DNA from 3 places in the Micromonospora echinofusca genome. Region 3 is predicted to be linked to each of the others. Evidence: riboswitches for the same ligand, from Rfam matches in the RefSeq annotation. Region 3 holds a riboswitch; each other region holds the start of a gene.
What was found. A riboswitch is a leader RNA that binds a small molecule or an ion and turns the genes downstream of it on or off. The one in region 3 is predicted to bind S-adenosylmethionine.
Positions count from the first base shown of each region.

Region 1: another riboswitch for S-adenosylmethionine. It lies ahead of thrC (threonine synthase); the one in region 3 lies ahead of GA0070610_RS12515 (ABC transporter substrate-binding protein).
Region 2: another riboswitch for S-adenosylmethionine. It lies ahead of GA0070610_RS00335 (aminotransferase class V-fold PLP-dependent enzyme); the one in region 3 lies ahead of GA0070610_RS12515 (ABC transporter substrate-binding protein).

Region 1 is NZ_LT607733.1:41,255-50,665, forward strand. It holds gene GA0070610_RS00210 (alpha/beta fold hydrolase) at 1-727, shown strand, start outside; gene GA0070610_RS00215 (ABC transporter permease) at 724-1,599, shown strand; gene GA0070610_RS00220 (hypothetical protein) at 1,876-2,646, shown strand; gene GA0070610_RS00225 (hypothetical protein) at 2,722-3,459, opposite strand; gene GA0070610_RS00230 (DoxX family protein) at 3,636-4,064, shown strand; SAM riboswitch class I at 4,196-4,331, shown strand; gene thrC (threonine synthase) at 4,342-5,628, shown strand; gene GA0070610_RS00240 (GNAT family N-acetyltransferase) at 5,890-6,909, shown strand; gene paaN (phenylacetic acid degradation protein PaaN) at 6,962-8,635, shown strand; gene GA0070610_RS00250 (GNAT family N-acetyltransferase) at 8,710-9,243, opposite strand.
Region 2 is NZ_LT607733.1:68,270-77,680, forward strand. It holds partial or broken gene GA0070610_RS00335 (aminotransferase class V-fold PLP-dependent enzyme) at 21-1,309, opposite strand; SAM riboswitch class IV at 1,356-1,476, opposite strand; gene GA0070610_RS00340 (PrsW family intramembrane metalloprotease) at 1,499-2,989, shown strand; gene GA0070610_RS30795 (hypothetical protein) at 3,053-3,220, opposite strand; gene GA0070610_RS00345 (GroES family chaperonin) at 3,319-3,657, opposite strand; gene GA0070610_RS00350 (AI-2E family transporter) at 3,811-5,115, shown strand; partial or broken gene GA0070610_RS31850 (ATP-dependent DNA helicase) at 5,124-5,819, opposite strand; partial or broken gene GA0070610_RS31855 (ATP-dependent DNA helicase) at 5,970-7,390, opposite strand; gene GA0070610_RS00360 (DUF402 domain-containing protein) at 7,460-7,966, shown strand; gene sigJ (RNA polymerase sigma factor SigJ) at 8,076-9,032, opposite strand; gene GA0070610_RS00370 (PPK2 family polyphosphate kinase) at 9,322-9,411, shown strand, end outside.
Region 3 is NZ_LT607733.1:2,857,760-2,867,170, forward strand. It holds gene GA0070610_RS12485 (FMN-binding glutamate synthase family protein) at 1-1,121, opposite strand, end outside; gene GA0070610_RS12490 (PP2C family protein-serine/threonine phosphatase) at 1,206-2,426, opposite strand; gene GA0070610_RS12495 (peptidoglycan recognition protein family protein) at 2,481-3,611, opposite strand; gene GA0070610_RS12500 (phosphotransferase family protein) at 3,748-4,485, shown strand; gene GA0070610_RS12505 (amino acid ABC transporter ATP-binding protein) at 4,497-5,234, opposite strand; gene GA0070610_RS12510 (amino acid ABC transporter permease) at 5,237-6,016, opposite strand; gene GA0070610_RS12515 (ABC transporter substrate-binding protein) at 6,057-6,923, opposite strand; SAM riboswitch class IV at 7,193-7,304, opposite strand; gene GA0070610_RS12520 (RraA family protein) at 7,394-8,125, opposite strand; gene GA0070610_RS12525 (MFS transporter) at 8,358-9,411, shown strand, end outside.

The DNA of each region.
Region 1 (9,411 bases), 2.8 Mb from region 3:
GCACCGGCTGGTGCCCGGGTCGCCGGTGCTGTCCCGGATCGGGGCGCTGGTCGAGGGGCCGGGCTTCCTGCCGCACCTGTCCGGTCTGGAGAACCTGAAGGCGTACTGGCGGGCCACGGGGCGGCCGGCCGAGGACGCGCACTTCGAGGAGGCACTGGAGATCGCCGGCCTGGGCGACTCCGTGCACCGGCGGATCAAGAACTACAGCCACGGCATGAAACAGCGACTCGCCATCGCGCAGGCGATGCTGGGCCTGCCCGAGCTGCTGGTGCTCGACGAGCCGACCGACGGGCTCGATCCGCCGCAGATCGCGGAGATGCGCCGGGTGCTCCAGCGCTACGCCACGGACGGCCGGGCGGTGCTGGTCTCCAGCCACCTGCTGGCCGAGGTGGAGCAGACCTGTACGCACGCGGTGGTGGTGAACAAGGGCCGCATCGTCGCCTCGGGCCCCGTCGAGGAGATCGTCGGCGAGTCGCCCAGCGTGCTGTTCGACGTGACCGACCCGGAGGCCGCCCGGGCGGTGCTCGCCGGCCTGCACGGGGTGCGGGTGCTCCCCGACGGCGAGGGCCAGCTCGTGGTGGACACCAACGGCACCGCCCGCAGCGAGGTGGTCGCCGAGCTGGTCCGGGCCGGCATCGGGGTGGACCGGGTGGTGCCGCGGCGCCGCCTGGAGGACGCGTTCCTCGCCCTGGTGGGCGAGAACTCTCGGGGAAGCGGGGACCGATGATGGCGGGCACGTCACCCACGGCGGGCGCGGCGGCCGGCTACCGGCCGGCGGCGACCCTGCCGTTCGGCGCCGAGTTCCGGCGGCAGGCCTCCCGGCGGCGTACGCAGCTCGCGCTGGGTTTCATGGTGCTGCTGCCGTTGATCATCCTGATCGCGTTCCAGTTCGACACGGGCGACGACGACGACAACGGGCGCGGGGAGTTCGGCAGCCTGGTGGAGTTCGCCACGTCGGGCGGGCTGAACTTCACCCTCTTCACCATCTTCGTCTCGGCGTCGTTCCTGATGGTCGTGGTGGTGGCGCTGTTCTGCGGCGACACGGTGGCCAGCGAGGCGAGCTGGGGCAGCCTGCGGTACCTGCTGGCGGTGCCGGTGCCCCGGGCCCGCCTGCTGACGGTGAAGCTGGTGGTCGCGCTCGTCTACTCGGCCCTGGCGCTGCTGCTGCTCGCCGGCACCGCCCTGCTGATCGGCACGCTGCGCTACGGCTGGGAGCCGCTGCGCAGCACCGTGGCGGCCCAGCTCGAACCGGGCGAGGGGCTGCTGCGGCTGCTGGGGGTGCTCGGCTACCTGGCGGTCGTACTCCTGGTGGTGGCCGGACTGGCGTTCCTGCTGTCGGTGGTCACGGACGCCGCGCTCGGCGCGGTCGGCGGCGCGGTGCTGCTCTGGATCCTCTCCAGCATCCTCGACCAGATCACCGCGCTGGGCGCGCTGCGCGCGTTCCTGCCGACGCACTACAGCACCGCCTGGCTGGGCCTGCTCTCGACGCCGGTGCAGACCGACGACGTGGTACGCGGCGCGATCTCCGCGATCAGCTACGCGACGCTGTTCTGGGGGCTGGCGTTCTGGCGCTTCACCCGCAAGGACGTCACCAGCTAAGGCGTCGGGTCGGCCGCCTTCCTCCAGGCGCCGCGGAGCAGGCGCCGAGCAGGACTGGGTTGGCCTTCGTGACGCCGACCAGCCGTGCCGGCGTGGGAACTCCGCCGCGCGGACACGGTGCGGGTCGGTACGCGGGGGTCGCCATCGCCCGATCGTCGCACCGGCCGGTGCTCCGCCGGGCTCCCGGACACCCGTCCGGACCGGTCGACGGCCACCGATCGGGCCCGCTCGGACAGGCAGGCCGAGAAGGCGGTCGACCGTGAGCAGCCCGCGTTCGTGTCCACCGTCACTCCCCTCGACTACGACCGGGACCTGCCCGAGGCCTTCACCGTGCTGCTCGACCGGCCGCTGACCGAGGACGAGCAGGCGGCCCTCACCGCCCTGACCGGCGCCCGGTCGGAGGTGTGGGAGTTCCTGAAGCCGCTCGGCGGCCGGATGGTCGAGCACGCGTCCTACGTGGCCCCGTTCGAGGACGGCAACGAGAATCGCGGCCATGCCCAGACGTTCGACCTGAACCTGAACAGCGACCGCGCTGCCGGGCTCACGATCAACGACATGGCCGCCGTCAAGGACTCCTGCCGCGCCCCCACGGCGCAGACCGTCGTCACCCTTCCCCCGGCGGGTGCGGAGTCCCGGCAGGGGCTGCTGTGGGACCTGACCGGTGGGCCGACGGACAAGCCGCACGGCCCGTACGTCCTGGCCGAGGGCGAGCCGGAGGAGGGCCAGCTGTACTTCCGCCGTAACGTCGTCGAGCTGGGCAACGGTCAGTCCAAAGCCTTCCGCATCCAGCCCGAGGTGTCCACCCACACGTGCGAGTGGCACATCGTCGCCTCCTACACCGACACGACCGGTTCCCACGAGCAACGCATCCCGAGCGGCGCCGGCACGTTCACCACCGAGGCCATCCCGTCGCGGCCCGTCCAGTACTTCGAACGCCCCCCGGGCCCGGAGTGGGGCTGCCTCGGCGAGGTGCGCCAGCGGAATTGCCCGGCCAGCGCATCCGTACGGCTCCCGAGGCCACCGGTCCACCGGCCGGTCCCGGGCTGAGCCGCGCCTGCTCGTTCCGGCCGGAGCCGGCAACGATCGACGGTCCCGGGCTGAGGCGGCCCGGTCGCGGGGGCGTCAGCGGGACCGGGGCCTGCGCTTGCGGGTGGGGGAGTCGGGGGAGTCCGGCGCGGTGCCGGAGTCGGCGGTGTCGCCGTCGCCGGACGCGTCGGTCACCCGGGCGTCGGTGTGGCGCAGCTCGGCCAGCGTGGTGCCCCGGAGCTGGTAGACGGCGGTGCGCCGGATGCTCAGTTCCGCCATCGGGCCGTCCGCCGGTCGGGTCAGGTAGACCACCGTCGCCCTGCCGTCGCGCACGCTGACGCTCTCCACCGGCGTACGGTCGCCGAGGTCGACCTGGGCCTGGTAGTCCGGCTCCCCCCTGACGTTGCGCCAGGCGGCGAGGGTGAAGAAGCGGCCGGTGCCGCCGCCGTCGAGCATGACCACCCCCACCGCGTCGCCCGCGCCGTCGCCGTCGAGGTCGCCCACGGCGCACGGCCGCTGCAACTCCACCGTCGTGCCGTCGGGGTCGGACCAGCGGCCGCCGGCGAGGCGGATCGGGGCGGCGTACCCGCGGTAGCGGACCTTCCTGCTGCCGACCAGGGTGTTGCGCAGTTCCAGGCAGCTGAGCCGGTCGCCGGTGGGGCGGGGGGTCGGGGTCGCCCGGGCGGTGTCGACGTCGTCCCGCTCGACGGCGGTGCCCGCGGGCCGGTCGGCGGACCGGTTCCGCTTCTTCCGGTTGCCCGTGGAGCAGGCGGTCGTCACCACCAGCAGGCAGGCCATGGTCAGCGCCATCACCGGGACGAGCTTGCGACGCATCAGCGCGTTCCTTTCCGTCGATGTGACCGGCACCGTAACGGGCCCGCGCCAGCGCGCCCGGCGGCAGGGACGCCCCGATTCATGGGAGCGTTCCCACGAATAGGGAATCCATCGACACGGTCGAATGCCTGTCGGCATTCTGGTGCCGTCCTGTCGTCCTGATCGGAGGTGCCCTGATGCTCGCTGACCGGATCGGTGGCCCGGCCCTGTCCCTGTTCCGCGCCGTCGTCGGACTGCTCTTCCTCTGCCACGGCCTGGCCTCACTGCTCGGGATCCTCGGCGGCAGCCGGGGCACCGGCGAGGCGGTCCCGCTCGGCGAGTGGCCGGGCTGGTGGGCCGCGCTGATCCAGGCGGTCTGCGGCGGCCTGGTCCTCGTCGGGCTGTTGACCCGGCCGGCGGCCCTGCTGGCGTCCGGCTCGATGGCGTACGCGTACTTCGTGGTGCACCAGCCCGACGCGCTGCTCCCGCTACGCAACGGCGGTGAGCTGGCCGTCCTGTTCTGCTGGTCGTTCCTGCTGATCGCCGTGTTCGGCCCCGGCGCGTGGGCGCTCGACACCCTGCTGCGCGCCCGGCGCCCCGCCGGCTCCCGCTCGGTGACCGTCTGAATCCGTACCGTCGAGGAGGGTTCCGCCGGCCCCGCCCGGCGGATCGACGGCGGCTGCGGGATCGCTCACAGCGTGGGATCCGACGTCGATCTGGGCGTTGTCGGTGCTTAGACTCGACGGCACAACTGCATACCTCATCCAGAGGGGCTGAGGGATACGGCCCGACGACGCCCCGGCAACCACCCCGCGCGCTCACCGCAGAGCGACCGGCGGGGCAGGTGCCAATTCCGTCCCCGCCGCAGGGTGCGATGCGGGGAAAGATGAGAGGACCCTCGACATGACGTCGACGTTCGCCCCCTCCGGCATCGACACCGCCGCCAGCCCCGCCCGCGCCCTGGTCTGCCGCGCCTGTTCGGCCCGCTATCCGCTCGCCGCCCAGCACGCCTGCTACGAGTGTTTCGGCCCGCTGGAGGTCGACTACGACGCCGCCGCGCTGGCGACGGTCACCCGGGAGCAGATCGAGGCGGGCCCGCGCAACATGTGGCGGTACGCGGCGCTGCTGCCCGCCGGGCAGGACCCGGCCACCCGGGTCACCCTCGACCCCGGCTTCACCCCGCTGGTGGCCGCCCCGCACCTGGCCGCCGAACTGGGCGTCACCGGCCCGCTCTGGGTCAAGGACGACAGCGCGAACCCGACCCACTCGTTCAAGGACCGGGTCGTCTCGGTGGCGTTGACCGCCGCCCGCGCGCTCGGCTTCAGCCGCTACGCCTGCGCCTCCACCGGAAACCTGGCCAACTCCGTCGCCGCGCACGCGGCCCGGGCCGGCGCGCCGTCGGTGGTCTTCATCCCCGGCGACCTGGAGCAGGGCAAGGTCATCACCACCGCCGTCTACGGCGGCGAGCTGGTCGCCATCGACGGCTCGTACGACGACGTGAACCGGCTCTGCGGCGAGCTGGTCGAGACGGACGAGTTCGAGGACACCGCGTTCGTCAACGTCAACGTGCGCCCCTACTACGCCGAGGGCTCGAAGACGCTCGGCTACGAGGTGGCCGAGCAGCTCGGCTGGCGGATCCCCGCGCAGGTGGTGATCCCGATGGCCTCCGGCGAACTGCTCACCAAGATCGACAAGGCTTTCGCCGAGCTGGTCGAGATCGGCCTGGTCGAGGCGCCGGCCGGCGGCTGGAAGGTGTTCGGCGCGCAGTCGGCCGGCTGCAACCCGATCGCCACCGCCCTGCACGCCGACACCGACACCATCACCCCCGTCCGGCCGACCGGCATCGCCAAGTCCCTGAACATCGGCGACCCGGCCGCCGGCATCTACGCCCTGGAGGCGGTGCGCCGCACGGGGGGCTGGATGGAGTACGTCGACGACGACGAGATCCGCGCCGGCATCCGCCTGCTGGCCCGCACCACCGGCGTCTTCGCCGAGACGGCCGGCGGCGTGACCGTGGCCGTGCTGCGCAAGCTGGTCGAGTCGGGCCGCCTGGACCCGACCGCCGAGACCGTCGTCTTCAACACCGGCGAGGGCCTCAAGACCCTCGACGCGGTGGCCGGCCAGGTCGGCCCCACCCACCGCATCAAGCCCTCGCTGCGCGCCGCCCGCGACGCCGGCCTCCTCGGCTGACCCGACCGCCGGGGGCGGGCAGGGGGGATTCGGGGGGTAACTGGGTTTTCGCTGTGAGTGCGGAAAACGCGCCGACAAGGACTTGACGGCAGGAACCGGACGGCGCAAGATGCTCCGTGCGGGAGGGCGTTTCGCCGGAGACTTTGAGTTCTTGCGACCCAACGCCGGAGGCGTTGTGCGAGCGTCCCTCCCGACCAACTTCCGATCGGGCCAGCGTTAATTCGCTGGCCCGATCGTCGTCGGGTGGCGCACCCTCAGCCGATGAGCATCGCGATCGCGCCGCTCGACGCCGCCGACCAGGCCGCCGTCGACGAGGCGTACCGGATCGGCGCGGCGGCCAACGACGCCGACCTGCCGGACTTCCCGCCCTTCTGCCGGCGGCGCTTCGAGGCGGCGATCCGGCACCCGATGCCGGGCAACGAGCCGCTCTGGGCGCTGGCCCGGCTCGACGGCGTGCCGGCCGGCTACCTCGCGCTGGACCTGCCGCAGCTCGACAACACCGAGAACGCCACGGCCGAGGTGGTGGTGCACCCGCAGTGGCGGCGCCGCGGCGTCGGGCGTGCGCTGCACGAGCACGGCGTACGCCTGCTGCGGGAGCGGGGCCGCAAGCGGGTGCTGGCGATGGCGGTCTCCGCTCTGCCCGGCGGCCCGGCCCGCTCCGGGGCCGCCGCCGCGTTCGCCGCGTCGACCGGCGCCCGGCCGGCGCTGGCGGAGGTCCGCCGCCGGCTCGACACCACCCGGCTCGACCACGACGGCCTGGCCGCCGCGCTGGCCGAGGCCCGGGGCCGGGCCGCCGGCTACGACGTCCTGCGTTGGCAGGGAGACACCCCCGAGGAGTACGTCGCCGACATCGCCTACCTGGACGGCCGGCTGATGGCCGACGCGCCCTTGGGCGACGTGGAGTGGGAGCCGGAGCGGATCGACGTCGAGCGGGTCCGTGGCATCGAGCGGGCACTGCGGGTGCGGGGGCGGCGGCGCTACCACACGGCGGCGCGCCACGAAGCGTCCGGCCGGGTGGTCGCCTGGACCCTGCTCGACGTCGGCGCGTCGGCCGACTGGCACGCGTTCCAGCAGATCACCATCGTCGACCCGGAGCACCGCGGTCACCGCCTCGGCCTGCTCACCAAGGTCGAGAACCTGCGCCACCTGCTGGCCCACGAGCCGGCGGTACGCGCGATCGACACCTTCAACGCGGCCGAGAACACCCACATGGTGCGGATCAACGAGCAACTCGGGTTCCGTCCCGTCGACGGTTGGACCGACTGGCAGCTCACCATCTGAGTTGTGACACGCCCCTACTGATCTGAGGGCTTCCTGTTGCATTATGGCGGGCATGACGGAGACCCCGCACCCCCTGTACGACAGGCACGCCGACACCCTCAACCGGGCGCTGACCGCGATCACGGAGCGCGGGTACTGGTCCGCCTACCCCGAGTCGCCCAGCCCCCGGGTCTACGGCGAGACCGCCGCCGCCGACGGCAAGGCCGCCTTCGAGGCGTACCTCGGCGGTGACTTCCCCCTCGACCAGCCGGGCGCGGCCGACCGGGTCGCCACCGAGGCCAGCCCGTTCGGTGTCGAACTGGGCGTCCGCTACCCGCACGCCGGCGCCGACGAGCTGGTCGCCGCCGCCTCCGCCGCCCTGCCCGCCTGGCGCGACGCTGGCCCGCAGGCCCGGGCGGGGGTCTGCCTGGAGATCCTCGACCGGCTGCACAAGCACATCTTCGAGCTGGCCAACGCGGTGCAGTTCACCAGCGGCCAGGCCTTCGTGATGGCGTTCCAGGCCGGCGGCGCGCACGCGCTGGACCGCGCGCTGGAGGCGGTCGCCTACGCGTACGCGGAGATGACCCGGCACCCGGGGACGGCGGGCTGGGAGAAGGCGGCCGGCAAGGGCGACCCGCTGCGGATGAGCAAGACCTTCCACGTGGTGCCCCGTGGCGTGGCGCTGGTGATCGGCTGCAACACCTTCCCGACCTGGAACTCGTACCCGGGGCTGTTCGCCTCGCTGGTGACGGGCAACCCGGTGGTCGTCAAGCCGCACCCGCGCGCGGTGCTGCCGCTGGCGATCACGGTGAAGTACGCCCGGGAGGTGCTCGCCGAGGCCGGCTTCGACCCGAACCTGGTGCTGCTCGCCCCCGAGGCCCCGGGCGAGAAGCTCGCCTCCACGCTGGCCCTGCACCCGGCCGTGAAGATCGTCGACTTCACCGGCTCCACCGAGTACGGCGACTGGCTGGAGGCCAACGCCCGGCAGGCGGCGGTCTACACCGAGAAGGCCGGGCTGAACACGGTGGTGATCGACTCCACCGACGACTTCGCCGGCATGTGCCGCAACCTCGGCTTCACCCTGACCCTCTACAGCGGCCAGATGTGCACCACGTCGCAGAACATCCTCATCCCCTCCGGGGGCATCGAGACCGACCAGGGGCACAAGAGCTTCGACGAGGTGGCGGGCGGGATCGCCGCGGCGGTCGCCAAGATCACCGCCGACCCGGCGCGCGGGGTGGAGCTGACCGGCGCGATCGTCAACGACGGGGTGCTGGAGCGCCTCGACGCGGTCACCAAGGTCGGCGAGGCGGTGCTGGAGTCGCGTACGGTCGAGCACCCGGCCTTCCCCGGCGCGGTGGTCCGCACCCCGACGGTGGTCAGGCTGGCGGCCGACGACACGGCGACCTACTCGCAGGAGTGGTTCGGGCCGATCTCGTTCGCCATCGCCACGGACTCCACGGCGCACAGCCTGGAGATCCTGCGCGCCACGGTCGGCGAGAAGGGCGCGCTCACCGCGGCGGTCTACTCCACCGACGAGGCGGTCCTCGACGCGGCCGAGGCGGCGGCGGTCGAGGTCGGGGTGCACCTGTCCTGCAACCTCACCGGCGGGGTCTTCGTGAACCAGTCGGCGGCCTTCTCCGACTTCCACGGCAGCGGCGCCAACGCGGCGGCCAACTCTGCCCTCACCGACGGCGCCTACGTCGCCAACCGGTTCCGCATCGTGCAGTCCCGCCGGCACGCCTGAGTCGGTCGCGGTTGTCCGGGTCGGCCCCAGACGGGCCGATCCGGACGGCCTCGGGCCGGGCGCCTGGCGGCCCGTCAGGCCGGGCGGCGCATCTGGAGTTCGGTGAGCGCCGGCACGGTGGGGTGCGGGACGCGTACGCCGGTGTCGACGAAGCCCAGCCGCTGGTACGCGCGGTAGGCCCGGTCGTTGCCGACCACGACCTCCAGCATCAGTTCGGGGCGCCCGCAGGCCCGCGACCAGGCCGCCACGGCGTCGACGAGGTCGCCGAGGAGGCCGCTGCCCCGCCAGGCCGGGGTGACGTAGACGGCGTAGACCACGGTCAGCCCCGGTTCCCCGGGGGCCGCCGTGCCGCCGGCGTGCCCGACGAGCCTGCCGCCCGGGTCCGCGACGAACTGCGCGGTGCCCGCCCCGGTGGAGACGGATGCGATCCGGGCCGCGTAGTCCGCGTGCGACCGGGCCGCCGCGTCGGCGAGGGTCTCCAGGAAGGCCAGCGGGGCGTCGGCGAGCATCTCCAGCCGCAGGGCCCGCACCCGGGCGGCGTCGCGCGGTCGGACCCGGAGGATCTTCGCCCGCCGCGCGGGCGGCGACCCGGCGGGCGTGCTCGTCATGACGCATGCCTACCACAGCGATGAACGCCGATGCCGCTCGGTCGAAATTCGCCCGGTTTGTGGTCGTGCGCCGTCGTCACGCTTCGTGTAGCGTGCGATTTCGGTCACCGTTTCAGCGGCCTTCGTCGATCGCCGGGCCGGTGGTCCTCCGGTGCCGGCCTGCCCGGC
Region 2 (9,411 bases), 2.8 Mb from region 3:
CCGGCCGCCGCCCGGGCCCGTCAGGCCAGCGCGGCGAGGGCGGCGAGCAGCCGGTCCACGTGCCCGGTCGTGCTGCCCAGGCCGATGCTGGCCCGCAGGGCGGTCGGCGGCAGGTCCCGCCGGCCGCTGCGGGCGGCCGCCTCGTCGAGCAGCCGCCGGGCCAGCGGGTGGGCGCAGAAGAGGCCGTCGCGCACCCCGATGTCGTACGTCGCGGCCAGCTCCGCCGCCACCTGTGCCGAGTCCCGGCCACCACGAACGACACGATGCCCACCCGGGGCGCCGCCGGCCCGAACGTGCGCAGCTCCACCACGTGCGGCAGGGCCGCGACGCCCTCGCGCAGCCGGGTCAGCAGGGCCTGCTCGGCGTCGTGCAGGGCGACCCGGTCGGCGTCGGCCAGGGTGGCGCAGACCGCCGCCAGGGCGACCGCGCCGAGCAGGTTCGGGGTGCCCGCCTCGTGCCGGGCCGGGCCGGTCGCCCACCGTACGTCGTGGGTGGTGGCCCCGACGTGGCTGGTGGCGCCCCCGCCGGCCAGGTACGGCGGGGCGGCGTCCAGCCAGTCCGCCCGCCCGACGAGCACCCCCGCGCCGAAGGGCGCGTACAGCTTGTGGCCGGAGAGCGCGAGGTAGTCGACGTCGAGGTCGGCGACGTCGACCGGCACGTGCGGGGCGAGCTGCGCGGCGTCCACCGCGATCCGGGCCCCGTGCCGCCGGGCCACCCGGGCCAGCTCGGCCACCGGCCAGCGCTCGCCGGTCATGTTGCTGGCGGCGGTCACCGCCACCAGCACGGGCGGCCCGTGTCCGGCACCGGGGCGGGTGGGCCGGTGGCCGGCGGCGTCCGGCCTGCGCAGCTCGCCGAGCGCGGCGTCGAGCGCGCGTACCGCCCCGGCGGGCTCCCCGGGCACCGGCAGCCGCACCGAACCGCGCGGCCAGGGCAGCAGGTTGGCGTGGTGCTCCCCGCCGAAGGTGACCACCGTCGTGCCGGCGGGCAGCGCCCGGGCCAGCAGGTTCAGCGCGTCCGTGGTGTTGCGGGTGAAGACCACGTGGTCGCCGGCGCGGGCGCCGAGAAAGTCGCCGACCGTCTGCCGGGCGCGCTCGTAGGCGAGGGTGCAGCGCCGCGACAGCGCCCCGGCGCCGCGGTGCACGCTGGCGTACCAGGGCAGCAGCTCGGCCACCGCGTCGGCCGCGGCCCGCGCGCAGGGCGCGGTGGCCGCGTAGTCGAGGTTCACCTGCCCGGGTACGCCGAGCACGTCGAGCGGGCCGGCGACGGCGGGCGGCTGCGGCGCGGGCGGGGGTACGAGGGTGACGGTCACGGCCGACCTCCGGGGTCCAGGACCCCGGGTGGGCGCACACGGGCGGGGTCCGCGCTTGCCCGGCGCGCGGATCGGGCCGGGCCCGGTCATCACCCGGGGCACCCCACCGCGAACTCGACGAGGGTTGCCGGCCAGCAAGCCGGGGCTTGACGCTGGCGCTCGTGACCTGCCGGCAGCATAGCCGGGTCGATGCGACCGGACCAGCCGGCCGGGGATGGCTACGCTGACCGCATGGCCGACACCCCGCCCGGCGCGTCCCTGCCGTCGCCGACCGCGCCCGCCGTCCCGCCGCCCGGCGGGGCCGGGCCCCGGATGCCGCTGCGTCGGCTGGGGTGGCGTCGGGCCCTGGTGCTGGCCGGCACCGTCCTGTTCATCGCGGCGTGCGCGCTGTTCATGGTCTTCACGCTGGGGGAGAACCTGGGCGTCGAGGCGCTGCTGATCGGCGTGGTCGCCGCGATCCTCCCGGTTCCGGTGCTGGTGGGCTGTTTCCTCTGGCTGGACCGTTACGAGCCCGAACCCCTCAAGTACCTGATCTTCTGCTTCGCCTGGGGCGCGTTCGTCTCCACCGCGGCCTCGCTGACCGTCAACGAGTTCTCGGCCGGGCTGTTCGAGGACTGGGGGCTGCCGACCGCGCTGACCGCGGTGCTGGTGGCGCCCTTCATCGAGGAGCTGACCAAGGCCCTCGGGCCGATCCTGCTGCTGATCTTCCGCCGCCGGGAGATCTCCGGGATCACCGACGCCCTGGTCTACTGCGGGCTCTCCGCGGTCGGGTTCGCGATGGTGGAGAACATCCTCTACCTGGGCGGCTACGGCTACGCCAGCGGCGTGGAGCGGTACGGGCCGGCGACCGGCACCCAGCAGGTCATCGCCATCTTCATCGTCCGGATCCTGCTCTTCGGCTTCGCCCACCCGCTGTTCACCTCGATGACCGGGGTGGGGCTGGGCATCGCCGCGCGCGCCGCCGACCGGTGGGTGCGGGTGCTCGCGCCGCTCGCCGGCCTGCTCCTGGCGATGATGCTGCACGGGCTCTGGAACCTGCTGCCGACGCTCACCCAGGCCACCGGCGAGACGCTGATCATGCTGTACGGCTTCATCGGCGTGATGGTGCCGGTCTTCTTCGGCATGGTCGGGCTCGCCGTCTGGCTACGGGCCTGGGAGGGGCGGCTCACCGAGCGGACCCTGCCCGACTACGTCCGGGCGGGATGGCTCACCCCGCCGGAGGTGGCGGCGCTGAGCAGCCTGGGACGGCGGCACGCGGCCCGGGTGTGGGCCAAGCGGGTGGCCGGCGACGGCGGGTTGAAGGCGATGCGCGGCTACCAGTTCGCGGCGACCCGGCTGGCGCTGCTGCGCGACGGCGCGCTGCGCGGCCTGGACCGGCACCCGGCCGACCGGGAGCGGACCGCGCGGGAGGAACGGGAGCTGCTGGAGGCGATCGGCGCGTACCGGTCGTTCTTCGTGGGCCGGGACCCGCAGGTGCCGGTGGGGATCTGGGACGGGCAGCGCTACCACCTGCGCTTCCCGGACGGCACGCAGCGTTCGGTCGAGGCGCCGGACGAGCCCGTCGTGCCGATCCCGGTGGTGCTCGTCCCGCCGCCGCCCCCGGTGCACCCGGCCGGCTTCGGCCCGCCCGGCTGGTACGGCCAGCAGCCACCGGCGCCGTGGCACCCCGGTCACCACTGACGCGGACGCCGGGGGACCCCGGATCCGCGACCGGGGCCGCCCCGCTCGGGCCGGCCCCGGTCGTCAGGTCATCAGGCTGGTGAGGAAGTCACCGAGGCCCTGCGCCATCGCCATCAGTCCCGCCCCGATCGCCTTGAACATCTCCGCCGCGCCCTCCGGCCGGAAGGCCATGAAGTAGATCAGGAACGCGACGCTCCCCCAGAGCAGAATCTTCTTCACGAGTACCGGCATCGTCCCTCCCCAGGGCCGGTGGTGCGGCTGGCTTCCCGGCCGGGAGCGACGCAAACGGCACCGACGCCCTCATCCGGGCGGGTGGGGCGGGGACGGGATCAGAGGTAGAGGCCGGTGGAGTCGTTCTCCACCCGCTCGGCGGCCACGGCGTGCACGTCGCGCTCGCGCAGCAGCACGTACCCGCGGCCGTGCAACTCGACCTCGGAGCGGTCGTCGGGATCGAAGAGGACCCGGTCGCCCGAGACGATGGCGCGCACGTTCGGCCCCACCCCCACGGCGGTGGCCCAGGCCAGGCGCTTGCCCACGGCGGCGGTCGCCGGGATCACGATGCCGGCGGTCGAGCGTCGCTCACCCTCGCTGCCCTCCATCCGCACCAGCACGCGGTCGTGCAGCAGGCGGATCGGCAGCCCGGAGTCGAGATTCTGGTCGGCGGTCACGCCGGAAACGCTACCGTGTCCCGGTCGGCCGGCCGTGGGCGGTTACGCGCCGGGGGCCGGGGGGCAATGTGTGGCGGACCTGCCCTACGGTGGCGTCGTCGGACGTATCCTGTCCGCCCATCGGCATGGGCGGACAGGTTCTCTTGCCAGGAGGTGCGCTTGAGCCGCTTCGAGCAGTTACGCGGACGGCTCCGTCGCGCGTACGAGTCGGGCCGGCAGTCGGCGCGCGCCCGCCGCGCGGACCCGGCCGACGCTCCCGAACCGGCCGGCGTGGCCTCGCCGACGTCCCCCGGACCGGCGGCTGCGCCGTCCGCGACCGTGGTCGGCGCCCCGCCGCCCGGTGCCATGCACAACTCCACCTCCAGCCGGGACGACGCGGACGTGCCGCACGCGTTGCGGATCGCCGCCGCGTGGTCCTGGCGGCTGATCGTGATCGGCGTCGTCGCCTGGGCGCTGTTGAAGATCGTCGGCACCGTCCGGATCGTGGTCATCCCGCTGGCCGTCGCACTGCTGCTCTCGGCGCTGCTCGCGCCGGCGGTCGGCTGGCTGCTGCGGGCGCGCTTCCCGCGGTCCATGGCGACGGCGGTGGTGCTGGTGGGCGGCCTGGCCGCGGTGATCGGCACGCTGACCCTGGTGGTGAACGAGTTCATCCAGGGCGTGCCGGAGCTGAGCAAGAAGTCCTCCGAGGGCGTCCGGCAGATCCAGGACTGGCTGAAGACCGGGCCGCTGCACCTCTCCGACGGCCAGCTCGACAACTACATCGACGAGGGCCAGAAGTGGATCAACAACAACACCGAGAGGTTCACCAGCGGCGCCCTCTCCACGGCCGCCACGCTGGCTGAGGTGCTGACCGGCACGCTGCTGGTGCTCTTCGCCACCTTCTTCTTCCTGCGCGACGGCAACAAGATCTGGCGCTTCCTGGTCCGGCTGCTGCCGGTGGCCGCCCGCTGGAAGGTCGACGACGCCGGGCGGGCGTCCTGGGCGACGCTTGTCGCCTACGTCCGGGCGACCGTGCTGGTCGCCTTCATCGACGCGGTCGGCATCGGCATCTTCCTCGTCATCTTCGACATCCCGTTCGCCTTCCCGCTCGCCGCCCTGGTCTTCCTCGGGGCGTTCATCCCGATCGTCGGAGCGACCCTGTCGGGCGTCGTCGCGGTCCTGGTCGCGCTGGTCGACAGCGGCCCGGTGACGGCGCTGATCATCCTCGGCGCGGTGATCGGGGTGCAGCAGGTGGAGGGACACCTCCTCCAGCCGCTGATCATGGGCCGGGCGGTGGCCATCCACCCGCTCGCGGTCATCATCGGCATCGCGGCCGGCGTGGTCCTCGCCGGGATCACCGGCGCGCTGGTGTCGGTGCCGCTGATCGCCGTGCTCAACACGGCCGTGCGCCGGCTCGCCGCCCGTACCGTCCCGGACACCCCGCCCGACGCCGTCGTCGTCGCCTCCCAGGCGCCCTGACCGGAGGGTCAGGACTTGGCGAGGCGTTCGAGGGCGCCGCGGGCGACCTCCGGCCGGGTGGTGTACCAGAACGGCGGCAGCGACCGCCGCAGGAACGCCCCGTAGCCCCGGGCGGTCTCCAGGCGCGAGTCGAGCACCGCCACCACGCCCTTGTCGCCCGTCGACCGGATCAACCGACCCACGCCCTGGGCCAGCCGGATCGCGGCGATCGGCACGCTGACCGCCGCGAAACCCGACCCGCCGCCGGCGTCCACCGCGGCGGCCCGCGCCGCCGCCAGCGGCTCGTCCGGCCGGGGGAAGGGCAGCCGGTCGATGACCACCAGCTGGCAGGAGTCGCCCGGCACGTCGACCCCCTGCCAGAGCGACATCACCCCGAACAGGCAGCTCGACTTCTCCTCCCGGAACCGGCGTACCAGCAGCGGCAGCGCCTCCTCGCCCTGGAGCAGGACCGGCAGGTCGGTCCGCGCGCGCAGCAGCTCCGCCGCCTGCTGCGCGGCCCGCCGGGAGGAGAAGAGGCCGAGCGTACGCCCGCCGAGCGCGGTGACCAGCGTGAGCAGTTCCTCGCCGGCCGCGTCGGGCAGCCCGGAGACGCTGGGTCGGGGCAGGTGCGCGGCGACGTAGAGGATGCCCTGACGGGGGTAGTCGAACGGCGAGCCGACGTCGAGGGAACGCCAGCCCGGCCCCGAGGTCGCCGGTGCCCCCGCCGCGCCTGCGGCCGTGCCACCCTGTGCGGTGCCGTCCTGCACGGTGCCGCCTTCGGACGGTCCGGTGTCTCGTGCCGGTGCGGCGGCGCCGGTGCGCCCGGCGGAGCGGGCGGCCAGGGCGGCGGCGGCCGGTGACGGCGGGTCGGCCGGGGGCGCCTCCAGGCCCAGCGCCCGGGCCACCGTGTCGAACCGGCCGCCCAGCGTCAGTGTCGCCGAGGTGGCGACCACCGTGCGCTCGTCGTACAGGTGGGTGGCGAGCGTGCCGGCGACCGAGAGCGGCGCGACCACCAGTGCCCGGCGACCGGTGTTGTCGTTCTTCTCCACCCAGGCGACGTCGTGGTCGGCCTCCTCCAGCAGCCGCTGCGCGGTGGCGGAGAGCTCGTCGAGCACCGCCTTGGCCTGCTGCTTGCGCACCGGGTCCGGGTCGTCGGACTTGACCTCGCCGATCGCGTCGAGCGCCGCCCGGGTGGCCGCGTCCAGCAGGGTGCACGCCTCGCGCAGCACGGACGGCAGCCCCGAGGTGATCCGCCCGGCCGGCGCCTCGGCCAGCCCGACCGCCAGGGCGTCGCCGGCTGCGGTCAGTGACTCGGCGACGTCCGGCCGCAGCAGCGGGCGGGCCCGCTTCGCTGAGCGGTCGATCAGCTCCGGCACCAGCTCGGCCTGCGCCGCCGAGGAGACCCGGTCGGCCAGCTCGTGCGCCTCGTCGACGATGAGCAGCTTGTGCGGGGGCACGATGTGCCGGCCGGCGAGCATGTCCACCGCGAGCAGGCTGTGGTTGGTGACCACGATGTCCGCCTCCCGCGCGCGGGCCCGCGACGCCTCGGCGAAGCACTCCGCGCCGAACGGGCAGCGGGACGCGCCGACGCACTCCCGGGCCGGCATGGAGACCAGCCGCCAGGCCTGGTCGTCGACGCCCGGGTCCAGTTCGTCCCGGTCGCCGGTGTCGGTCTTCTCCGCCCAGTCGCGCAGCCGCTGGACCTGCTTGCCGAGCCGTCCCGCCTCGCCGAGCCACTTGGTGCCGCCGCCGGGGCGCGCGGCCGGGGCGTCGAAGAGCGTGTCCTCCGGCTCGTCCTCCGTGGAGTTGTCCAGCCGGGCCAGGCAGAGGTAGTGGTGCCGACCCTTCAGCACCGCGAAGGTGGGCCGCCGGCCGAGCACCGGCTCCACGGCGTCGGCGAGCCGGGGCAGATCGTGATCGACCAGTTGGGACTGCAACGCCAGGGTGGCCGTGGAGACCACCACCGGACCGTCCACCGTCAGCGCGGGCGTCAGGTAGGCCAGTGACTTGCCGGTGCCCGTGCCGGCCTGCACCAGCAGGTGCTCCCGCGCCTGCACGCACTCCTCGATGGCCGTCGCCATCTGCTGCTGGCCGGGCCGCGCCGCGCCGCCCGGCACCGCGCCGACCGCGGCGGCGAGCAGTTCGACCCCGCTCGGCCGGGCGCCCCGCCGTCGGCCGCCGGTGCGGGGCGAGGGGGCGGCGGAACCGGTGGCGAGGCGCGGAGTCACCGTGCGACGGTACCCGCCGTCCCCGACACCGGCCGCGCCGATCCGGGCGTGGCGTCGTCACGGTACGGTCTCCCGTCGACCGCATCCGGTTACTTCCGTACGGCGACGGATGGGCGGTATCGGTTAGGGTGCGATTCATGCCGAGCGACGTGGTCCGCGTGATCTACCGCAAGTACGACGGCAGCGCCCACCGTGACTACCCGGCCCGCCGACTCGCCGAGGACGACCTCGGCGTCTGGCTCGGCGTGACCGAGGGCACGAAGTCCGTCTACCATGGCCGGCCGTCGGTGGAGCAGATCCCGTTCGTCCTCCTGGTGCCGCACCACGCCTGGTGGACCGGCATGTTCAACCCCCCGCCGCGCACCAGCGAGGTCTACTGCGACATCGCCAGCCCCGCCCGCTGGGAGAACGACGACACCGTCCACCTCATCGACCTCGACCTCGACGTGGTGCGTCGCCGGACCACCGGGCTGGTGGAGTTGCGCGACGAGGACGAGTTCGCCGAGCACCGGGCCCGCTTCGGCTACCCCGACGACGTGGTGACGCAGGCCGAGGCGGCGGCCCGGTGGCTCCTCGACGCACTGGGCGACGGCGCCGAGCCGTTCGCCACGTCGTACCGCAAGTGGCTGGCCCTGGTGGTCTGACCGTCGGCGCGGCCGGCCTACCGGCGCGCGACCGACAGCGGCGGCGGAACCGCCGGTGGCGACGGATCTGGCGGCGCGCGGCCCGCCGCGGCGGGGAAACCGCCGGGTGTCACCAGCGTGGCGGCCAGCCGTCCTCCTCCGTCAGCGGCGGCAGGTCGCCCAGCTTCTCCGGATTCAGCTGGTGGAAGACCCCGGTGACCCGGCCCTCGTCCACCGTGAGGGCGGCCACCACCCGCAGCGGCCGTCCGTCCGAGTGCCGGGTCTCCAGGTGCAGGCCCTCGACGCCGTCGACGAGCACCCGACGGGCGCGCAGCGTCCCGCCGTAGCGCCCGGCACGCCCGAACAGGCCCAGGAGGAAGCGGGCCACCGCGTCGGCACCGAGCACCGGCCGCCGGGCCGCCGGGAAGTGGCCGCCGCTGTCGCCGATGGCGACCACGTCCGGGGCGAGCACCCGTACCAGCGCGGCAAGGTCGCCCGACTCGACGGCGGCCACGAAGGCGGCGAGCACGTGACGCTGCTCGACCGCGTCGGCGGTGTGCCGGGGCGCGTCGGGCGCGTGCACCGCCCGGCGGGCCCGGGAGGCGAGCTGGCGGGCGGCGGCGTCGGTCGTGCCGAGCACCTCGGCGATCTGGGAGAACGGCACGGCGAAGACGTCGTGCAGCACGAAGGCCACCCGCTGCTCCGGTGCGAGGCGTTCCAGCACCACCAGCAGGGCGGTGCCGACCTGATCGGCGCGGACCGCCCGCTCCGCGGGGTCGGGCGCGAAGCCGTCGGGGCGCGGGCCCTGGTCGAGCGGCGTCACGACCGGCTCCGGCAGCCACTGGCCGGGGTACGCCTCCCGCCGTACCCGCGCCGAGCGGAGCACGTCCAGGCAGATCCGGGCGCAGGTGGTGGTCAGCCAGGCGCCGAGGTGCCGGATCTCGGCGCGGGCCGCCGGGTCGGCGAGCGCGCTGGCGTACCGCAGCCACGTCTCCTGTACGGCGTCCTCGGCCTCGCTGCGGCTGCCCAACATCCGGTGCGCCACGCCCAGCAGCCGCCCCCGCTCGGCCTCGAACTCCGTCACCATCTCCCGCACGCCGCCCCCGCTCCACTGCCGGGGCGCGTACCGCCCCGCCCGCGATTCTCCCGCCCCGCCACCCACCCCCCAAGACTGCCGTCGATCATGCAGTCGTGGTGCCCCGCGAAATGGACGAGCCGGCGTGTTCCGCCCACCGGAAGTGCATGATCGCCGGGCGGGGCGGGCGGGCTGCGGGGATGTGGGTGATGATCCGGGGATGCGAGCGGATGAGGGAGGCGGCGTGGGCCGCGAGGCCGTGGGCCGGTCCAGCAGTGTCGTGGGGCCGGTCGGAGGGACGATGCGGGAGTTGCTCCGGGTGGCGCCCGGCGGGGCGGTCGATCTCGCGGCGGTCGATCCCCGGTCGACGCCCGGGCTGCCCGGGCAGGAG
Region 3 (9,411 bases):
AGCTTGCCGGCGCCGACGAAGACCACCTGCTCGTGCAGGTCGCGCTCGGCGAAGACCTTGTAGACCCGGGCGAAGCCCTGCTGGAACGGCAGCGACACGGAGTCCGTGAAGATCAGCGGCGCCGCGCCGGTGCCGCCCTCGCCGCCGTCGACGGTGACGAAGTCGACGCCACGGCCGGTGTCACGCATCAGGGTGGTCAGCTCCTCCCAGAAGCCGAGGTCACCCACCGCCGACTTGATGCCGACCGGCAGACCGGTCTCGGCGGCGAGCAGCTCCACCCAGTCGAGCAGGCTGTCGCAGTCGGAGAACTCGGCGTGCCGGGACGGGCTGACGCAGTCGCGCCCCTGCGGGATGCCCCGGGTCGCGGCGATCTCGGCGGAGACCTTGGCCGCCGGCAGCAGGCCGCCGAGGCTGGGCTTCGCACCCTGGCTGAGCTTGATCTCCAGCGCCCGCACCGGCGCGCCGGCGACCAGGTCCCTGAGCCGGTCGAGGCTGAACCGGCCGCGTTCGTCGCGGCAGCCGAAGTACGCGGTGCCGATCTGGAAGACCAGGTCACCGCCCTTGCGGTGGTACGGCGACAGCCCGCCCTCGCCGGTGTTCTGCAGGCAGCCGGCCAGGGCCGCGCCCCGGTTGAGCGCCTCCACGGCGTTGCCGGACAACGAGCCGAAGCTCATCCCGGAGATGTTCACCACCGACTCGGGCCGGAACGCGTGGGCACGGCCCCGGGCGGCGCCCAGCACCTTGGCGCACGGCAGCCGCGCGTCGTGCCCGGCGCCGGGCGTCGACGGCGGGACGGCCCGACCGAAGGTGCGGTGCTTGATGATCGGATATCCGGGCGTGAACTCGATGTCGTTGTCGGTACCGAAGCCGAAGTAGTTGTTCTGCTGCTTCGCCGACGCGTACACCCAGCGGCGCTGGTCGCGGGTGAACGGCCGCTCCTCGTTGTTGCCCGCGACGATGTACTGGCGCAGCTCCGGCCCGATGGACTCCAGCAGGTACCGGGCCCGGCCGAGGACCGGGAAGGTGCGCAGCAACGCGTGGTCGCGCTGGATCAGGTCACGCGCGGCGAGGGCGGCGACGGCGGCGACGGCGGCGGGTACGGCTCGGCTTGCCCACTTCATGCCCGCCACTCTTTCCGCGATCGCCCTCCGCCAAACGGACCGGCGGCCGCGCGGTCGGCGTCGACGACCCGGACGGCGCGCGGATCAGGGCGACGTCGTCAGGCGGTGGACGACCAGCATGGCGATGTCGTCGGTCGGCTGCTCGGCGGCCAGCGCGCCCATCACCGTGGCGCAGACCTGCTCGGCCGGCGCCGGCCGGACCACGTCGGCGAGCCGCCCGAGGCCGACGTCGATGACCTCGTGGCGGCGTTCGACGAGGCCGTCGGTGAAGCAGACGAACACCGCTCCCGGTGGGAACCGCACCTCCGTGTGCTGCCGGGCCGGCGGCCGGCGACCCGTGCCGAGCGGGGGGTCGGCGTGGACCGCGACGGGCTCGCCCGACCGCCCCGGTACGGCGAGGACGGGACGCAGGTGCCCGGCGGCGGAGAGCCGGATGCGGGTGCGGTCGGGGGAGATCATGGCGTACAGCGCCGTGGTCAGGTTGCCGGCCTCGAAGTGGCCGACCTTGCGGTCGAGGAGCGTCAACGCCTCCGCCGGGTCGTCGCAGACCAGCGCGTAGGCGCGCAGCGCGCTGCGGATGCGCCCCATCACCACGGCCGACTGAAGGCCGTGGCCCGACACGTCGCCGATGACCAGGCCCAGCCAGCCCGACGGCAGGACGAACACGTCGTACCAGTCGCCGCCGATCCCGGCGACGTGCCCGGGCACGTAGCGGGCGGCCAGGTCGAGGCCCGGCACGCCGGGCAACTGGGTGGGCAGCAGGCTGCGTTGCAGGGCGAGGGCGGCGCTGTGGTCGAGGTTGTTCGACCGGGCGAGGCTGGCCAGGCTGGCCCGGTCGGCGACCAGCTCCAGCAGGCGTACGTCGTCGTCGGTGAAGTGGCGTTGGCGCAGCGTGCCGACGTGCAGGACCCCGATCAGCTCGCCCCGGGCGAACATCGGCACGCCGAGCAGCGACCGCAGCCCCATCGCCACCAGGACCGGGTTGACCACGCTGCCGGGAACGACGTCCTCGACGGTCACCGGCCGTCGGGTCAGGGCGATGCGGCCGGCGAACCCGCGGCCCACGGAGACACGGAAGCCCTGCCGGACCTCCTCCTCCAGCCCCTTTGCCGCGGTGGCCACGAGCTGCTGGGCGTGCGTGTCCAGCAGGAGGATGGCCGCCGTGTCGACGTCGAGCAGGTCCCGGACACGGTCGAGCAGTTCGTCGAAGAGGTCGGCGGCGTCGAGGCGGGACAGCGTCGCGTCGGTCACGGCCTCGATGCGGCGCAACCGTTCGTCGTCCCCGATGAGGCTCTGCTCGGCCACCACAGGATCCTAGCCCCGTCGACCGCCCCCGCGACCGTGCGGTGCCGGCGCTGGTCAGTGGCGGAACGACCGGCGTACGACGCCGCCGACGAGCGCGCACCAGGTGTCGACGTCCAGCTTGCCGTGGGCCGGCAGGCCGTGGACGCGCTGGAGGTCCTTGACGGCCATCTTGGTCGGGTGGTCGTACTCGCCGGTGGGGGTGACCTCGATGTGGCCCCGGAAGTTCAGCAGGAACTGCACGGCGGTGACCGGCAGGCCGGTGGCGTCCCTGCCCAGCTCCGGCACCAGGGTCTCCCAGGTGGGCGCGGTGAGGGTGGCGTCGACGTCGACACCGATGCCGTTGCGGTACTGCCAGTCCTGCACGGCGGCGACGGTGGCGGCGTCGAAGACGCTGTTGACCGGTACGGCGTAGCCCCGGTGGGCGAGCAGGTACTGCACCACCCGCACGGAGGGGGAGCCGACGAAACGCCACAGGTCCGGCCAGCGGCGGGCCGGCACGTCGCCGAGGTCGGTGCCGAGTTCCTCGAAGACCCGGCGGCGCAGGGTGGGGAACTGCCGGTAGAAGGCGGCCCCGGGGCAGAGCGTGGTACGGAAGTCCCAGTGGCCGAAGATGTCGTGGGCGTGCAGTCCGTACCGCCGGCAGATGGTGGCGCAGAGCGCGACCAGCGAGTCCAGCAGGGCCTCCGGGGGCGTCTCGGTGACGTACGTGCCCTCGTTCTCGATGCCGATGGCGCGGCCGTTCTCGCCCGGGCAGTGCGCCGAGATCATCTGCCGGTCCCCGGCCCGCAGCCGCTCCAGGCTGCCCCGGCGCCCCTCCATGACGTAGCCGCCGCGGCTGATGGTGAAGTGCTGGCCGGTGTCGGACCAGCCGTTGCCGTCCATGTGCAGGTTCTGGCAGTCGCGGGCCAGCTTGACCGCCTGCGCCTCGGAGTGGTCGGTGACGTTGGGGAAGGCCATGTGGTGCACGATGATCTTGTTGGTGGGGATGGCGCTGACCGACAGCGGGTCCGCCGGCGGGCGCGCGCCCCACTCGTCGCAGCTGTAGATCCAGTCCAGGTCGGAGCCGGGGTCCGCGTGGGCGGCGTCCGGCAGGGCGAGCTGGCTGCCGACGACCGCGACCGTGGCGGCGCCGAGGCCGGCGCGCAGCAGGGTCCGGCGGTCCAGTGCGGAATCCTCGACGTGCATGGCGTCTCTCCTCTGCGGCCGGAGGTGGGGGCGGGGGCGGCCCCGTGAAAAGGAACTCCAGGCTTCGCGTGTGCAGTGGAGGATATTGCCAAGACTCGGCGGTGCGCCAGCCTTCTGCGCCTGACAGGATGCCGGGATGCGGCAGGGAGCGGTCGGTCACGTCCGGCTGGTGGAGCGCCAGGGGCGCCGCCTGGTCGAGAAGCGGATGACGGAACCGTCCCGCCACGACGCCGAGGTGCTCGCCCTGCGGGCGCTCGCCCACACGGGCATGCCGGTTCCCGAACTCGTCGAGGTCAGGCCCGGCTCGATCCTCATGACGCTCATGCCGGGTGAACGACTGGACAGCGAAGACGCCGACGTGCGACTCGACGGGCTCCGTGCCTCGGCGACACTGCTCCGTCGGCTCCATGAGCTGCCGCCACCTGACGGGCTGCCGGCCGCGCCGGACGATGCGCTGATCATTCGCCGCTACCGCGACGCCGGAGGCCCCCCGCTTCCGCTCGCCATTCCACCGGCCGGTGCCACGGTGTTCTGTCACGGCGACTGGACCGACGGAAACCTCCTCGCCGCGAACGGCGACATCACGGCGGTCGTCGACTGGGAAGCGGCCCACCTCGGCGACCCGCTCAGAGAACTGTCACGTGCGGCCTGGGGCGCCGCGCGGAAGGACCCGCGGTCGTTCGACGTCCTCGTCGAAGGATATGGAGCTGACCCGGCCACGGTCCAAGCCTGGTTGCCGATCCACGCCGCCGAACTCTGGCTGTGGTTCGCCGAAGCCGGGCCGCCCGAGTACCTCGAAAAGCTCACCGCGGAACTGCGGAGCCTACCGACGCGGACGGACGAGACGTATCGCGCTCTCGTCGACCGCCCCTGACCGGCTCGGCGCTAGAGCACCTGGGAGAGGAAGCGGCGCAGCCGGGGGTGCGCCGCCCGCTCGAAGATCGCGGCCGGCTCACCGGCCTCCAGCACCACGCCGCGATCCATGAACGCCACCGTGTCGGCGACCTCGCGGGCGAAGCCCATCTCGTGGGTCACCACCACCATCGTCATGCCACCGGCGGACAACTCGGCCATCAGCCCCAGCACACCCTTGACCAGCTCCGGGTCCAGGGCGGAGGTCGCCTCGTCGAAGAGCATCACCTGCGGGCGCAACGCCAGCGCGCGGGCGATCGCGACCCGCTGCTGCTGCCCGCCGGAGAGGTGCGCCGGGCGGGCGTCGGCCTTGGCCGCCAGCCCCACCAGCTCCAGGTGGTCGCGGGCGAGAGCCGCCGCCTCGTCCGCGTCGAGCTTGCGGATGCGGCGCAGCGCGAGGGTGACGTTGCGCAGCACGCTCATGTGCGGGAAGAGGTTGAACTGCTGGAAGACCATGCCCACCCGCTGCCGCAGGGCGTCCGGGTCGTCGCCGCGCACGCTGCGCCCGTCGAGCAGCACGTCGCCGCGGTCGGGCTCGATGAGCCGGTTGATCGTACGCAGCAGGGTGGACTTGCCCGACCCGGACGGGCCGATCACGCAGGCCGTCGCTCCGCGCGCCACGTCCAGGTCGACGCCGCGCAGCACCCGGTTCGCCCCGAAGGCGAGGTGCACGTCGCGGACGCTCAGGCTCACCGAGGTCGTCGTGTCGATGCTCATCGCTGGTTCCCTCCCGCCGCGCCCGGCAGCGCCAGGTCGAGGTCGTCGTCGTCGGCGTCGCCGGAGGTGGCCTGCCGGCCGTGCCGCAGCCGCCGGTCGATCCAGTTGACGGCGTGCGTCAGCGGGACCGTCAACGTCAGGTAGAACAGCCCGGCCAGCAGCAGCGCCGACTGGTTGCCGGTGTTGGCCGCGTAGTCCTGCCCGATGCGGAACAGCTCGCGCTGGCTGGCCAGCAGGCCGAGGAAGTAGACCAGGCTGGAGTCCTTGATCAGCGCGATGAGCTGGTTCACCCAGGCCGGCAGCACCCGCCGGATCCCCTGCGGGACGATCACCAGGCGCATCGCCTCGCCCCAGGACAGGCCCAGCGCCCGGGCGCCCTCCAACTGCGCGGCCTCCACCGACTGGATGCCGGAGCGGAAGATCTCGCCGATGTAGGCCGCCGCGATCAGCGACAGGGCCAGGATGCCGAGGGGATACGGGTTGGGTCCCCACACCTGCATCCCCAGCGGCGCCAGGCCGACCCCGATGAGCAGGATCGTCGCCGCGGCCGGCAGGCCGCGGAACACGTCGGTGTAGACCCGCGCCGGCCACCGCAACCATCGCGTACGCGAGATGCCGGCGACGGCCAGCGCCATGCCGAGCACCGAGCCGAGCAGGGCGGCGGAGATCGCCAGGATCAGCGTGTTGGGCAGCCCCACCGTCAGCATCTCGGGCAGCGCCTCGCGCATGGAGTCCGCGTCGAAGAAGGTCTCCCACAGGGTGCTCAACGGATCCATCGTCGCTCCCACCGCCCCGCTCGCTCGTCGTCGCTACGTCTCAGGAGGTGGCCGACGCCGAGACCGACGCCGACGGCACCGGGACCGTGCCGCTGCCCGGCGTGAAGTCGGCCGGGATCGGCCGGCCCGGGTAGTACTGGGCCTGCAGACGGCTCCACGTGCCGTCGGCGATCACCTCGTCGAGGCCCTTGTCCAGCGCCTCGCGCAGCTTGTCGTTGCCCTTGGCGACCGCGTACGCCGTCGGGGCCGGGCTGAGCAGCGTGGCCGCCACCGTGATCTTGCCGCCGCTGCCGGCGGCCGAGGAGTCGCCGATCTCGGCGGGGGCGATCCAGGCGTCGGCCGTACCGGCCTTGAGCTGGTTGATCGCGCCGTTGTAGTCGGGCACCCGGACCGGATCGAGCCCCTCGCCGGTGGCGTAGTCGTCCTGGACGGTGCCCTGCACGACCACCACCCGCTTGCCGGCGAGCTGGTCGAAGCCGGTGATCGACGAGCCAGCCGGCACGTCGAGTCCGAAGTGGCCGAAGTCGTAGCCGTTGCCGAAGTCGACGGTCTTCTTGCGCGCCTCGGTGATCGTGATCGAGGAGCTGCCGACGTCGAACTTGCGGTTGTTGACCTGCGAGAGCAGGGCGGAGAAGTCGGTGCCGACGAACTCCACCTTCAGGCCGACCTTCTGCGCGACCGCGACGAGCAGGTCGTTGTCGAAGCCGGTGAACCTGCCGTCCTTGAGGTAGACGTTCGGCGGGGCGTCGGTGAGCGTGCCGGCGCGCAGCACGCCCGGCTGGAGCAGGCCGTACGGGTTGTCGGCCGCGCCGGCCGCGTCGTCGCCGCAGCCGGTCAGGGTGGTGGCGGCGAGGACGGCGGCCACGCCGAGGGCGGCGGCCCGGGTGAGGGACGAGAGGATGCGCACAGGTGTCTCCGATGAGGTGTCTCCGGCGACGGGCACGGGCGTGCGTCGCCGACGGTGCGCCCGATGGGCGTACCGCTGGGATGGTTCCGGGAAGAGGGGGCGCGCCTAGCGCGCGTCGCCGGGGCGACAGGAGGTGGCGCAGACCCGCATCATGTCGATGTGGCGGCGCCGCGTCAGCGCCGGCGACGCCGGTGCCACGGCGGGAACCGCCGGTGGGGGGAAGGTGCGCAGGGACATGGCTCTCCTCGGTCGGTGTCGACCTGGGAACCAGGCCGCGCTTGCACCGGAGCCGCTCCGATGCCTGGTCTTCACCCGGGGCACCCCTGCGCGGACGAGGGTTGCCGGCCAGCGAGCCGGGGCTTGACGCTGGCGCTCATGACCTGCCGACGAGGCTAGCAGCCCGCCACGCCGGGCCGTCCAGCCGTTATGACCACCCTCACGCGCTCCCGCCGCCCCCGGGGTGGTCCCGGTCACTCCTCGATCGCCCCGCCGACGCGGCGCAGGTGCTGCCGGAAGGTGAGCCCGGGCTCGGCGGCGCGACGGGCCAGGTAGTCGGCGAAGGCGGTCTGCTCCCGCAGCGTCTCCCCGGCACGGATGCGCCGGGCCTGGAGCCGTTCGACGGTGCCGATGCGCTCCGCCGCCGCGAACAGCTCCGCGGCCCGCGCGGCGGGCAGGAACAGCAGCCCGTCGTCGTCGGCGACGACGAGGTCGTCGGCGGTCACCAGGTGCGGCCCCACCCGGGCGCTGGTGAGCGTCTCCGCCTCCCGCGGGTCGAGCCGGGCCGGCCCTGCCGGCAGGCTGCCGTAGCTGAAGACCGGCAGGCCGATCTCCACCAGCTCCGGCGTGTCCCGGTGCAGGCCCCAGACGACGAGGCCGGCGATCCCGGCCGCGACGCCCTCCAGGACCGCCAGGTCACCGACGCACGCCTCGTCGCTCCGGCCGCCGTTGTCGATGACGAGGACGTCACCGGGGGCGGCGGTGCCGTACGCCTCCAGGAACACGTCCACGCTGCCGTGATGGCGCACCGGCAGCACCCGGCCCACGAGGCGGTGACCGGGCACGACCGCCCGGATCCCGGCCGGCGCCGCGCGCGGGGGCACGCCGAGGCGTACGCAGGCGTCGGCGATCAGCGGGGTGGACAGCTCGGCGAAGCGCTCCCGCATGACGTCCTCCCGGCGGCGTGGTGGTTCGTGGGTCGTCATCGTAGGGAGCACGGGTGCCGACGCGGCGAGGTCCAATCCGGTGCCGCTGGCTCGGACCTAGACTGTCCACGTGATCCCGATCGAGGCCGTCGCCGTCGCCTACGGCCGCTGGATCACCCCCGACCTGCCGCTGTACGGCAACGACCACCAACGCTCCGACTTCGCTCCCTGACCGGCCCGGTGCCACGCCGCCCGCCGTTCACCTCCGCCACACCTTCGGGAGCGCTCCGCCATGCCCACACCCGACCACACCGGCGTCGTACCACCCGCCGCCGCCGACCCCACCGACACCTCCGCCGTCGCGGTGCTCCGGGCGCCACGGGCCGCCCGGGTCCTGGCGGCCAGCCTGCTCGGCCGGATCCCGCTCGGCGCGGCCCCGCTGGCCCTGCTGGTGTTCGCCCGCGAGACGATGACGCTGACCGTCGCGGGCCTGCTCGTCGGCGCGTTCACCGCCGGCACCGCCGTGGGCCAGCCGATGCTCGCCCGGATGGCGCAGCGCTGGCGACAGCCGCCGGTGCTGTGGCTGTCCGTGACGGCGTCGACGATCGGCTTCGCCCTCACCGCCGCGCACGTGAACCTGCCGGTGACGGTGTGCGCCGCCGCCCTGGCCGGGGCGGGCGCGCCGCCGTTCGAGTCGTGCCTGCGGGTGCTCTGGCGCGACCTGCTCCCCGCGCACCGCGTGCAGACCGCGTACACCCTGGACATCGCCGTCCAGGAGCTGATCTTCATCCTCGGCCCGGTGGTCACGCTCGCCGCCGTGGGCCTGGCCGGCCCGGCCGGCGGCCTGGCCGCCGCCGCGCTCCTGCAGGCCGTCGGCACCGCGTGGTTCGCCACGACCGACGCGGTGCGTCGCTGGCGGGGCGAGTCGGCCGCACGCCACTGGGCCGGGCCGCTGCGTGCCGGCCGGCTCCGGCTGGTGCTCGGCGCGTTGCTGCTGGTCGGCGCGGCGGTGGGCAGCGTGACGGTCGCCGCGACCGGATACGCCGAGGCGGCCGGAGCCCGGTCCTGGGCGGGCTGGCTGCTCGCCGCGCAGGCCACCGGGGCGCTGGTCGGCGGCCTGCTCTACGTACGCTTCGGCGGGCTGCGCCGGCACGCCACGCTGCCCCGCGCGGTCGGCGTCTTCGCCGTCGGCTACCTGCCGTTGCTGCTCACCCCGACCCCGGCCGCGATGCTGGGGCTGATGGCGGTCAGCGGGCTCGCGCTGCCGGCGCTGCTGACCATCGCCTTCGTCGCGATCGACGACGTGGCTCCCACCGGCACGGTGGCCGAGGCGTTCGCGTGGGCGG